2 regions of the Dyella thiooxydans genome follow, and region 2 is predicted to be linked to the other one. Evidence: predicted binding sites of a transcription regulator. Region 2 holds the regulator's gene; the other holds the start of a gene.

Region 1 (5,890 bases), 1.8 Mb from region 2:
CATAACGTTGTGTGGTGCTGCCGCGATCCGGCCAGGCGAGATAGCCAAGCCCCACCGCCAGCAGAACGGCCGCGGCGGCGGCCAACGGCACCCAGCGCGGGCGCACGCGCGCGGGAGCGAACTCGGCCACCAGCCGGGCCCGGGTCACTGCGCCGGCTTGCCCGAGCCGCTCGGCCATTTCGCCGATCTGTTCGAAGGCCGACAGGTGACTGGCATCCTGGTCGATCCAAGCCAGCCACTCCTCGGTCGTGCGCTCGCCGGCATCGGCGGCGCGCAGGCGCATCCACCAGTCGGCGGCCGTGCGCAGGGTCTGTTCGTGGGCGGGACGGGGCATCAGGGGTTCTCCGGTTCGTCCACCCGTGCCCGGCAATGGGCGAGGGCACGGGTGACGTGGTAGCGCACCATGCGCTCGGTGATCCGCATGTCGCGGGCGATCGCGCCGACGTCGCGGCCGTCGATCATGTGGGCGACAAACGCCCGGGCGGTCTTCGCGGGCAGTTCGCGCAACGCTGCGGCCAGCTGGTGCAGGCGCTCGCCAGCCTCGGCCGTGCGCTCCGGCACCGGTGCAAGATGCAGTGCCGGCTCCTCCGGCTCGAACGCATGGGTGGCGCGCACCTGGCGCATCCGCAGCCGGTCCACCGCGAGATTCGAAGCGATCCGGAACAGATACGCCCGCAGCGAATCCACTGCCTCCGGATGCTCCAGCGTCACCAGTCGCACATAGGCTTCCTGCGCCACCTCCTGTGCGTCGGCGAGCGAGTCGAGCCGGCAGCGAAGGAACGCCACGAGCGCGCGGTTGTGCTCGCGGAACAGCTCGGCCACGCGCAGTGCATGTGCCGGATCGGGCGATTCCCGCATGGTGCCGCGATCGTGATCTGGCGTATGCATGGGCGGTGTCCGGTGTTCATCCGGGTTCGGCAGGGGCCTGCCGATGGTAGCCATCGCCGGATCTGGCGGCATGGTTCCCGCCATTCCGGCGTCAGCGAAAGACAAGGCACTCTCCCGAGGCATGCATGGAGCATCCGTGTGGTGACTGCCTGCATGACGTTCGAGCCGGGCCAAACGGAAATCACCCCCCGGAAAAAGAAAACCCCGCCTTGTGGCGGGGTTTTCGGGGTACTGCGATGGCAAACCGGACTTAGAAGTCCATGCCACCCATGCCACCCATGCCGCCGGCCGGGCCGTGGGCGTGGGCTTCTTCCTTCTTCGGCACTTCGGTCACGGCCGCTTCGGTCGTGATGATCGAGCCGGCCACCGAGGCGGCGAACTGCAGCGCCGAACGGGTCACCTTGGTCGGATCCAGGATGCCGAAGGCGATCATGTCGCCGAACTCGCCGGTGGCGGCGTTGTAGCCGAAGTTGCCCTGGCCTTCCTTCACCTTGTTGAGCACCACGCTCGGCTCTTCACCGGCGTTCGCCACGATGGCGCGCAGCGGGGCCTCGAGCGCGCGACGGGTGATCGCGATGCCCAGGTCCTGGTCGGCGTTGGCGCCCTTCAGGCCCTCGACCGCCTTCAGCGAGCGGATCAGCGCCACGCCGCCGCCCGGCACCACGCCCTCTTCCACCGCCGCACGGGTCGCGTGCAGGGCGTCTTCGACGCGCGCCTTCTTTTCCTTCATCTCGACTTCGGTGGCGGCACCGACCTTGATGACGGCCACGCCGCCGGCCAGCTTGGCCACGCGCTCCTGCAGCTTCTCGCGGTCGTAGTCGGAGGAGGTCTCCTCGATCTGCGCCTTGATCTGCGCGATGCGGGCCTGGATCTTGTCGGCCTCACCGGCGCCGTCGATGATGGTCGAATTCTCCTTGGTGATCACGACCTTCTTGGCGCGGCCGAGATCGGCGATGGTCGCCTTCTCGAGCGACAGGCCGACTTCCTCGGAGATCACCTGGCCGTTGGTCAGGATCGCCATGTCTTCCAGCATCGCCTTGCGACGGTCGCCGAAGCCCGGCGCCTTCACGGCGGCGACCTTCACGATGCCGCGGATGGTGTTGACCACCAGGGTCGCCAGCGCCTCGCCTTCCACTTCCTCGGCGACGATCAGCAGCGGCTTGCCGGCCTTGGCCACGCCCTCGAGAATCGGCAGCAGCTCGCGAACGTTGGAGACCTTCTTGTCGTGCAGCAGGATGAACGGGTCATCCAGCTCGACCTGCTGGCTCTGCTGGTTGTTGATGAAGTACGGCGACAGGTAGCCGCGGTCGAACTGCATGCCCTCGACCACGTCCAGCTCGTTCTCCAGGCCCGAGCCTTCCTCGACCGTGATCACGCCTTCCTTGCCGACCTTCTTCATCGCGGTGGCGATGATCTCGCCGATCGCCGCGTCGGAGTTGGCCGAGATGGTGCCGACCTGGGCGATCGCCTTGTCGTCGGTGGTCGGGTTGGAGAGCTTCTTCAGCTCGCCGACCGCGGCGACCACGGCCTGGTCGATGCCGCGCTTGAGGTCCATCGGGTTCATGCCGGCGGCGACGGCCTTGAGGCCTTCCTGGATGAACGCCTGGGCCAACACGGTGGCGGTGGTGGTGCCGTCACCGGCCACGTCGGAGGTCTTGGACGCGGCTTCCTTGACGATCTGCGCGCCGATGTTCTCGTACTTGTCGGCCAGCTCGATCTCCTTGGCCACGGACACGCCGTCCTTGGTCACGGTCGGAGCGCCGAAGCTCTTCTCGAGCACGACGTTGCGGCCCTTCGGGCCGAGGGTGACCTTGACCGCGTTGGCCAGGGTGTTGACACCCTTGAGCATGCGGGCGCGGACGTCTTCGCTGAAGCGGACTTCTTTGGCTGCCATCTTTGTATTCCTCGAAATTCAGTGGGTTTGGCGAGAGATGCGGGAGAGGCCGATCAGCCTTCGATCACCGCGACGATGTCGTCTTCCTTGAGGAAGACCAGCTCTTCGCCGTCGATCTTGATTTCCTGGCCGGCGTACTTGCCGAACAGCACGACGTCGCCTTCCTTCAGGCTCATCGGGCGGACGTTGCCGTCCTCGAGGATGCGGCCGGTACCGGCGGCGATCACCTTGCCGCGGGTCGGCTTCTCGGTGGCGCTATCGGGGATCACGATACCGCCGGCGGAGACGCGCTCCTCTTCCAGGCGCTTGACGATGACGCGATCGTGCAGCGGACGCAGTTTGCTCATGGGTGGCTCCAGCTCACTTTGGATGGTTGAGGAAAAAGGCCCGGTCCGATGCCGTTGTTAGCACTCGGTACCGATGAGTGCCAATTCTAGCGATGCATGAACCCCATGCAAGGCCCGGGCGGCTCGCTGCCAAGTTGGGACGTAACCCCGCCATCTCAAGGGGCGAACACCCCAGTGCCGCCTGCTAGGCTGCATTTTCCGTTCTCGCCCTCACCCGCCATGCCCGATGACGTCCTGGTCTGCCTGAGCACCTGTCCCGGAGCCGAAACCGCCCGGGCGCTGGCCGAGACGCTGGTGGCCGAGGGTCTGGCCGCCTGCGTGAACCAGTTGCCCGGGGCGATTTCCACCTATGCGTGGCAGGGCCGCCTGCACTCCGATCCGGAGGTGCTGCTGGTCATCAAGACCACCGCCGGCCGCTTCGAGGCGCTGCGGGAGCGGCTGGTCGCCCTGCATCCGTACGAGGTACCCGAACTGGTCGCCCTGCCGGTGGTCGATGGTCACGCAACCTACCTGGACTGGGTGCGCGCCCACGCCGCGGTCGGGGGCGACGGCCCCGCGCCCTCCCCTGCCCCATAATCCCGGTTCGCTCTCCGCGAACCGAAACGCTGGAAACGTGATGCGATTGATCAACCCGGGGCGGCTCGTCGCCCGCCTCCTTCTCGCCGCGCTGTCGCTGTCCGTCGGCCCCGCGATGGCCCAGGACGCCTCCAGCCTGCTGCCGGTCACCGAGGCCTACAAGCTCAGCGCCGACGCCAGCCAGCCCGACGTACTCAAGCTGCACTGGGACATTGCCCAGGACTACTACCTCTATCGCGGGCGGATGAAGTTCACCGCCGGCGACGGCATCACCCTCGGTACCGCGCAGTTGCCCGATGGCGACAAGCACCACGACGAATACCTCGGCGACGTCGAGACCTATCACCACGGCATCGACGCCCGCCTGCCCTATACCGCGGCCGCGGGCGCCACGAGGCTGCAGGTGGCGGTGCAGTTCCAGGGCTGCCATGAGGTGGACCCGAAGATCTGCTACCCGCCGCATACCGAGAAGCTGGACCTGCCGCTGCCGGCGGCCGCCACCGGCGGCACCGGCCCGGCCGGCTTCGGCGCCACCTTCGGCAAGCTGGGCGCGACCGGTGCGCCGGGCACGCCACTGCCGCCGGAACAGGCATTCCGCCTGGAGGCCGTGGCGACGGCCCCGGATCGACTGCTGCTGCGCTGGTCCATGCCGCACGGCTATTACCTGTATCGCGACAAGACCGAACTCTCCGCGCCCGGCACCACCGGCCTGAAGCTGCAACCGGCCTGGCCGGCCGGCACGCATCACCAGGACGACTACCAAGGCGAGACGGTCATCTACTACGACGAGGTGGACGTCCCGGTCGGCATCGCCGGCGACCTGGGCGGTCGCCATCAGCTCAGCGTGCAGGCGCGCTTCCAGGGCTGCCAGGACGGTGGCATCTGCTACCCGGTCATGACCCGCACGCTCCAGGTGTCGCTGCCCGCCGCCCAGGCATCGGCAGCTACCGGTGCGACTGGCGGCGATACCGGCCCCGCCGCCCCGCACGACGGGCTGCTGCTCGCCCTGCTGCTCGCCTTGGGCGGCGGCCTGGTGCTCAACCTCATGCCCTGCGTACTGCCGGTGCTGTCGATCAAGGCGGTGAGCCTGCTGGAAAGCGGCGAGAGCCCGGCCCGCGCGCGTCGTCACGCGCTGACCTACACCGCCGGCGTGATGAGCAGCTTCGCCGTGCTCGGCGTGGCGATCGTCGGCCTGCGCGCGGCCGGCCACGCGCTGGGCTGGGGCGCCCAGCTGCAGCAGCCGCTGGTGGTGGCGGTGCTCGCTTGCGTGATGTTCGCGGTCGGCCTGTCGATGTCCGGCGTGGTGCAGTTCGGGGCTTCGCTGGGCAACACCGGCGCCGGGCTGGCCAGCCGGTCCGGCCCGGCCGGCGACTTCTTCACCGGCGTGCTCGCCGTGGTGGTCGCCAGCCCCTGCACCGCACCGTTCATGGGCAGCGCATTGGCGTACGCCTTCGCCGCGCCGGTCGCCGCCGCACTCGCCGTGTTCCTGATGCTCGGCGTGGGTCTGGCGCTGCCGTTCCTGCTGGTGGGCTTCGTGCCGTCGCTGGCGCGCCGCCTGCCGCGGCCGGGTCGCTGGATGGAGACGCTCAAGCAGGTGCTGGCGTTCCCGATGTACCTCACCGCCGTGTGGCTGGCCTGGGTGCTGGCGCATCAGCGCGGCGCCGACGCGATCGGTCTGCTGCTGGTGGCGATGGTGTTGCTGGCGATGGCACTGTGGTGGTTCGAGCGTAGTCGCGGCGGCCGTCCGGCCAGCCGCTTGCTGGTGCTGCTGCTGGCGGTAGCGACCGTGGTGCCGCTCTACTACCTCGCCCATGTGCCGCCGCCGTCGGCCACACCGGTGGCGACCGAGGGGGTGGTGGCCTACTCCCCAACGAAGCTGGCCGAGCTGCGCAACGCCGGCACGCCGGTGTTCGTCGACATGACCGCCGACTGGTGCGTCACCTGCAAGGCCAACGAGCACACCGTGCTCGATACCGACCGCTTCCACGACCTGCTCCAGCGCACCGGCGCGGTCTACATGAAGGGCGACTGGACCGACGTGAACCCGACCATCGCCGCCTTCCTGCAGCGCTACCACTCACCCGGCGTGCCGCTGTACGTGGTGTTCCCGAAGGGCGGCGGCGAGGGCAAGGTGCTGCCGACCGTGCTCACCTCCGGCATCGTCGAGCAGGCCCTGACCGAGGCG
Region 2 (5,890 bases):
GGCCATCGATGGCAGCATGACCAGCAGGCCGTCCATGATCAGGTTGGCGAGCATGCGCCGGCTGGGTCGGGCACGAACCAGCATGATCATCAGCGGAACCACCAGCAGGACACCCAGGTAGTTGCTCAGCAGATCCAGGCCCAGGGCCTCGATCATCGGGCTGGACGGGGCGGTCTGGTGCATCAGGGCGAGCAGCGCGGCATCCACCGCGGTGGTCGCTGTGACCACGAGCACCGCAGACAGCAGCAGGCGGGTCACGTCTTCCGGCACCCGCAGGCTCGGATGGAGGTTGGCCTTGCGCAGCAGCCACAGGCCGGTGGCCACGATCAGGGGGTCCGGTACGTCTCCGATAAGGAAGCCCAGCAAGCCCATCACCTCGTCGCGATGAACGTCCAGGAAAACGCTGGCCCCCAGCTCCATGCCGAGCAACCACGGCCACTGGCGCGTCGGCGTCAGCAGCAGGGCGCCGAAGCGCAGGCCGAAGGGGAGCATCCAGTAGGGCTGTTCGGTCGGCCACAACAGCAGCCAGGCCGCCAGGTAGCACACGCCGAGGAACGGGCCGGAGGCCAGGAGCCGGGTCGTAAGGGTCCGCATCGGGGCATGTTACATGTGCGATGCTTGGTGCGGTCGAGAGGGTGCGGCAGGGTGGAGAGGGGCATGTACAGCATTGTTCTGGTGGACGACCACGCCATCGTGCGTGAGGGGTTCAAGCGACTGATCGAGATGGAGCCCGACCTGGAGGTCGTGGCCGAGTGCCGCTGCGCCGATGACGCGGTGGATGCCATCAACCGGACTTCGCCCGACCTCGTGGCGCTCGACCTGTCGTTGCCCGACGGCAGCGGGCTGCCGCTGATCGAACACCTGCTCAGCGTGTCTCCCGGCAGCCGGATCGTGGTGCTCAGCATGCACGATGGCGAGCCTTACGTTTCGGAAGCTCTGCGTCGTGGTGCGAGCGGTTTCGTGACCAAGGGGGTTGCTCCGGAAGAGCTCGTTGCCGGACTCCGGGCGGTCATGGATGGGGAGTGCTACCTGAGCTCGGACCTGCGCCAGCGACGGGCTGAGCGGCCGAGCGAGGCACTCGACCCGATCCAGCGTCTGACCGCCCGCGAGCGGGAAGTCTTTCTGCTGCTGGCAGCCGGTCGCGCGCCCAAGCAGGTGGCGGCCGAACTGGGTATCGGCCAGAAGACGGTCTACATCCATCGGGCCAGTCTGATGGGCAAGCTCGGTGCCGGCTCGGAGCTGGATCTCTACCGGATGGCCAGCGAACGAGGCCTGCTTGACGGTCCGGCAACCTGAGCCTCAGTCGGCCTGCGCCCGCTCCAGCATCTGCTTGGCGTGAGCGCGGGTCGCGGCGGTGATCTCCAGGCCGCCAAGCATCCGCGCCAGCTCGGCCTGGCGACCGGCCCCATCCAGCGTCTTGATCAGGGTGGCGGTGGTCTCGCCGTCGCTGCGCTTGCTCACTTGGAGATGGGCGTGGCCCTGCGCCGCTACCTGCGGCAGGTGGGTCACGCACAGAACCTGGCGCAGGGTGCCGAGCGAGCGCAGTTTCTGGCCGACCACTTCGGCCACGGCGCCACCGATGCCCGTGTCCACCTCGTCGAACACCATCGTGCCGACGGTGTCCTTGCCCAGCGTGGCCACCTCGATCGCCAGGCTGATGCGCGCCAGTTCGCCGCCGGAAGCCACCTTGCGTAGCGGCCGGGGCGGTTGTCCGGGGTTGGCGCTGACCAGCAACTCGCAGCGTTCGCGGCCCTGTGGGTCGGGATCCGCGCCACCGGCCGGCTCCAGTTCGATCGCCAGCGTGCCGCCGGCCATGCCGAGCTCGCCCATCAGCACACCGACCTCCGCCGCCAGGCGGGTGGCCGCGTCGCGGCGGGAGGCGCCGAGGACGTCGGCGGCTTTCGCGTATTTCTGCTGCAGTTTGTCGCGGCGAGCTTCGAGCGCGTCCAGTGCTTCGCCCGCACCCTCCAGTTCCATCAGCTCGGCACGCAGGGCGACGAGCTTGTCGTGGAGGTCGGTCGCGGGTAGACGGTGCCGACGGCCCAGTTCGTGCAGCCGGGCCAGGTGGGTGTCGACCTGGGTGAAGCGCTCGGGGTCGAGATCGACGTCCTGCGCGTAGCGCCCCAGGTCGTCGGCGGCCTCGCCGAGCTGGATCGTGGCATTTTCGACCAGTTCCAGCAGTGGCTGCAGCCGGTCGTCGATCGCCGCCAGCCGGGCCAGCTCGGCCTGCGTGCGGCCCAGCACGCGACACAGCGCGAACTCGCTGTCGCCGTCGATCATGTCGACCACCCCGGCCGCGCCCTCGGCCAGCCGGCCGGCATTGGACAGACGCTTGTGCGACGCCTCCAGCTCGGCCAGTTCCTCCGGCGGCAGCGCCCACTGCTCCAGTTCGGCGACTTCGTGGCGAAGCAGCTCGAGCTGGCGGTCGCGGTCATCGCCGCCGCTGAGCTTGCGGATGCGGGTGCCGACCTCACGCCATTCGGCGGCCAGCGAGCGAACCTCGCCAAGGGTAGCCTCGTTCCCGGCGTAAGCGTCCAGGAGGGCGAGCTGGTGCCCCCGAGAGAGTAGCGCCTGGTGCTCGTGCTGGCCGTGGATCTCCACCAGCAGCGCGGCCAGCTCACCGAGCTGGCTGGCATTGGCGGGGCGGCCGTTGATCCATGCGCGCGAACTGCCCTCGGTGCGGATTACCCGGCGCAGCTGGCAATGCCCTTCGTCATCCAGTTCCTCGCGCTCCAGCCAGGCCCGAGCCTCCGGAAGTCCGGTCAGGTCGAACTCCGCGGCCAGCTCCGCACGGTCCGCGCCGGCGCGCACCATGCCGCTGTCGGCGCGGGCACCGGCCAACAGCATCAGGGCATCGACCATCAGCGATTTGCCGGCGCCGGTTTCGCCGCTGACCACGGTAAGCCCCGGGCCGAAGACGATCTCGGCTTCTTCAACGACGGCGAAGTGTCGGACGTAGAGCGAAGTGAGCATGGAAAACGGTTCGATGGAAGAGACTGGATTGTAGGGATGGCAGGCGACACGGGCGAGGCCCCCCGCCGCCGGACACGCTCCGGCTTGCAAAGCCGCTCGCCACACCTTATTTGTTCCCCGTCTCAAGGATTGCCACAGCGCATGCGACAGCACCATGGCCACGAACTCGACGCCCGCGCCCGCAGCTTGCTGCGGTCGTTGATCGCGCAGTATCTGTCCGACGGCGAGCCGGTCGGCTCGCGCACGCTGTCGCGCTCGTCCGGCCTGGACGTCAGTCCGGCGACCATCCGCAACATCATGGCGGACCTGGAGGAAGCCGGTCTGGTCGCCTCGCCGCACACCTCGGCCGGGCGCATTCCCACGCCGCGCGGTTTGCGTCTGTTCGTCGACAGCCTGATCGAGCTCCAGCCACTGCATCGGGACGACATGGCGCGGCTCAGGCGCGAGCTACCGCCGCAACCGGCCACCACGCGGGATTTGCTGGGCAACGTGTCTTCGCTGCTCTCGGCGATGACCCATTTCGCCGGCGTGGTCACCGTGCCCAAGCAAGGGGACTTCCCGCTGCGCCACATCGATTTCGTGGCACTACCTGACGCCCAGGTGCTGGTCGTACTGGTGTTCGCCGACAACCAGGTGCAGAACCGCATCGTCCGCCTGGCCAAGCCGCTGGACAATCGCGAGCTGGAGCAGGCGGCCAACTACCTCAACGCTCATTTCGCCGGGCTGCGGCTGGACGACATCAGGGCCCACCTGCTGCGCGAGATCCGCGAGGCCGGCAGCGAGCTCAACCGGCTGCTGGCCAGTTCGGTCGAGCTCGCTGCCGCTTCGTTCGCCCCCGCAGGCGAGGGCGAGGACGTGCTGGTAAGTGGCCAGACCAATCTGATGAACTATGCCGAGCTTGCCGACCTGGACCGTTTGCGCGAGCTGTTCGAGGCGTTCCAGAAGAAGAACGAGCTGCTGCAGCTCATGGAAATGTGCGCCCGGGCGCCGGGCGTGCGCTTGTTCATCGGCGAGGAATCGGGCTTCACCGCACTGGATGGGTGCAGTGTCGTCACCGCCACCTACGGTGCCCACGGTCGGGTGATGGGGGCGGTGGGGGTGATCGGGCCGACGCGCATGGCCTACGAGCGGGTGATCCCGGTGGTGCAGGCGACCGCCGGGCTGCTGAGCGACGCCTTGAATCGGGCCGCGCCGACCTCATAAACGCCCCGGGAGGCGGGGTTCCCCGCATGTTTCGAGGGTCGGCAAGCCTTGCCGGCCCGGGTTTTCTGCTGGAGTGGGATTATGCAAAACAACGATCCGCAGGCGCCGGAGCAGGGCCGGGAAACGGCTGACCAGGCCGACGATCTGGCGGCGCTGCAGGCACGCATCGTCGAGCTGGAGGCCAGCAACGCCGAGCTTCGCGAGAGCGTGCTTCGCGAGCGGGCGGACCTGGAGAACCAGCGCCGCCGCCTGCAGCGTGACCTGGAGCAGGCGCGTCGCTTCGCCAACGAAAAGCTGCTCAACGACCTGCTGCCGGTCTACGACAGCCTGGAACGCGGCCTGGCCGTGGAGGGGGGCGACGTGGCGGCGATCCGCGAAGGGATCAGCCTGACACTGAAGGCCTTGCTCAAGGTGGCTGAAGCCAACGGCATGGCGCAGGTCGACCCGGTCGGGCAGCCGCTGGATCCGGAGCGCCATCACGCGGTCAGCATGGTCGCCGCGCCGGACAAGGCTCCGGGCACGGTGGTGAGCGTGCTGCAGAAGGGCTACGTGTTGAACGACCGCCTGCTGCGGCCGGCGCTGGTCGCCGTCGCGCAGGATTGAGCCATCGCCTGACGCTGGCCGATTGACCTGCGTCAAGCCAGACACCTATCGGGCGGCCCGATCGGCATTGAATCGCCAGGTCCGGGCCCCATTCTGAAAACCAGTTCGCGGCCGCGGGGGTCGCAAGAAAATTTCGGAGCAGACACATGGGCAAGATCATCGGCATCGACCTGGGCACGACCAACTCGTGCGTGGCCGTCATGGACGGCACCTCGGTCAAGGTCATCGAGAATTCGGAAGGCGATCGCACCACGCCATCCATCGTCGCCTTCAACAAGGATGGCGAAGTGCTGGTCGGTGCCTCGGCCAAGCGCCAGAGCGTGACCAACCCGAAGAACACCTTCTACGCGGTGAAGCGCCTGATCGGCCGCAAGTTCACCGATGCCGAGGTGCAGAAGGACCTGGACATCGTCCCCTACGGCATCGTGGCGCACGACAACGGTGACGCCTGGGTGCAGACCTCCGACGGCAAGAAGATGGCGCCGCAGGAGATCTCCGCCAAGGTGCTGATGAAGATGAAGAAGACCGCCGAGGACTATCTCGGCGAGACCATCACCGAGGCGGTGATCACGGTCCCGGCCTACTTCAACGACAGTCAGCGCCAGGCGACCAAGGACGCCGGCAAGATCGCCGGCCTCGACGTCAAGCGCATCATCAACGAGCCGACCGCGGCCGCGCTGGCCTACGGCCTGGACAAGAAGGGCGGCGACCGCAAGATCGCGGTGTACGACCTGGGCGGCGGCACCTTCGACGTGTCGATCATCGAGATCGCCGAAGTCGACGGCGAGAAGCAGTTCGAGGTGCTGGCCACCAACGGCGACACCTTCCTCGGTGGCGAAGACTTCGACATGCGCGTCATCGACTATCTGGTCGAGGAATTCCAGAAGGACCAGGGCATCGACCTGCGCAAGGATCCGCTGGCCCTGCAACGCCTGAAGGATGCGGCCGAGCGCGCCAAGATCGAGCTGTCCTCCAGCCACCAGACCGAGGTCAACCTGCCGTACGTGACGGCCGATGCCTCCGGTCCGAAGCACCTGAACATCAAGCTGACCCGCGCCAAGCTGGAAGCGCTGGTCGAGGACCTGGTCAAGCGCACCATCGAGCCGTGCCG

What was found. The regulator HrcA, encoded in region 2, represses chaperone genes, less so after heat shock. The targets are predictions, from matches to a motif close to TTNGCACTCNNNNNNNNNGAGTGCNAA.
Region 1: groES (co-chaperone GroES) is a predicted target of HrcA. The motif match lies at 3,187-3,213, and genes of this name have one in related genera.

The regions. Positions count from the first base shown of each region.
Region 1 covers NZ_CP014841.1:3,667,592-3,673,481, reverse strand. The annotation lists gene ATSB10_RS16515 (FecR family protein) at 1-334, opposite strand, end outside; gene ATSB10_RS16510 (RNA polymerase sigma factor) at 334-888, opposite strand; gene groL (chaperonin GroEL) at 1,139-2,782, opposite strand; gene groES (co-chaperone GroES) at 2,836-3,129, opposite strand; gene cutA (divalent-cation tolerance protein CutA) at 3,349-3,705, shown strand; gene ATSB10_RS16490 (protein-disulfide reductase DsbD family protein) at 3,746-5,890, shown strand, end outside.
Region 2 covers NZ_CP014841.1:1,196,439-1,202,328, reverse strand. The annotation lists gene ATSB10_RS05565 (MASE1 domain-containing sensor histidine kinase) at 1-594, opposite strand, end outside; gene ATSB10_RS05560 (response regulator transcription factor) at 658-1,296, shown strand; gene recN (DNA repair protein RecN) at 1,300-2,973, opposite strand; gene hrcA (heat-inducible transcriptional repressor HrcA) at 3,115-4,176, shown strand; gene grpE (nucleotide exchange factor GrpE) at 4,258-4,779, shown strand; gene dnaK (molecular chaperone DnaK) at 4,926-5,890, shown strand, end outside.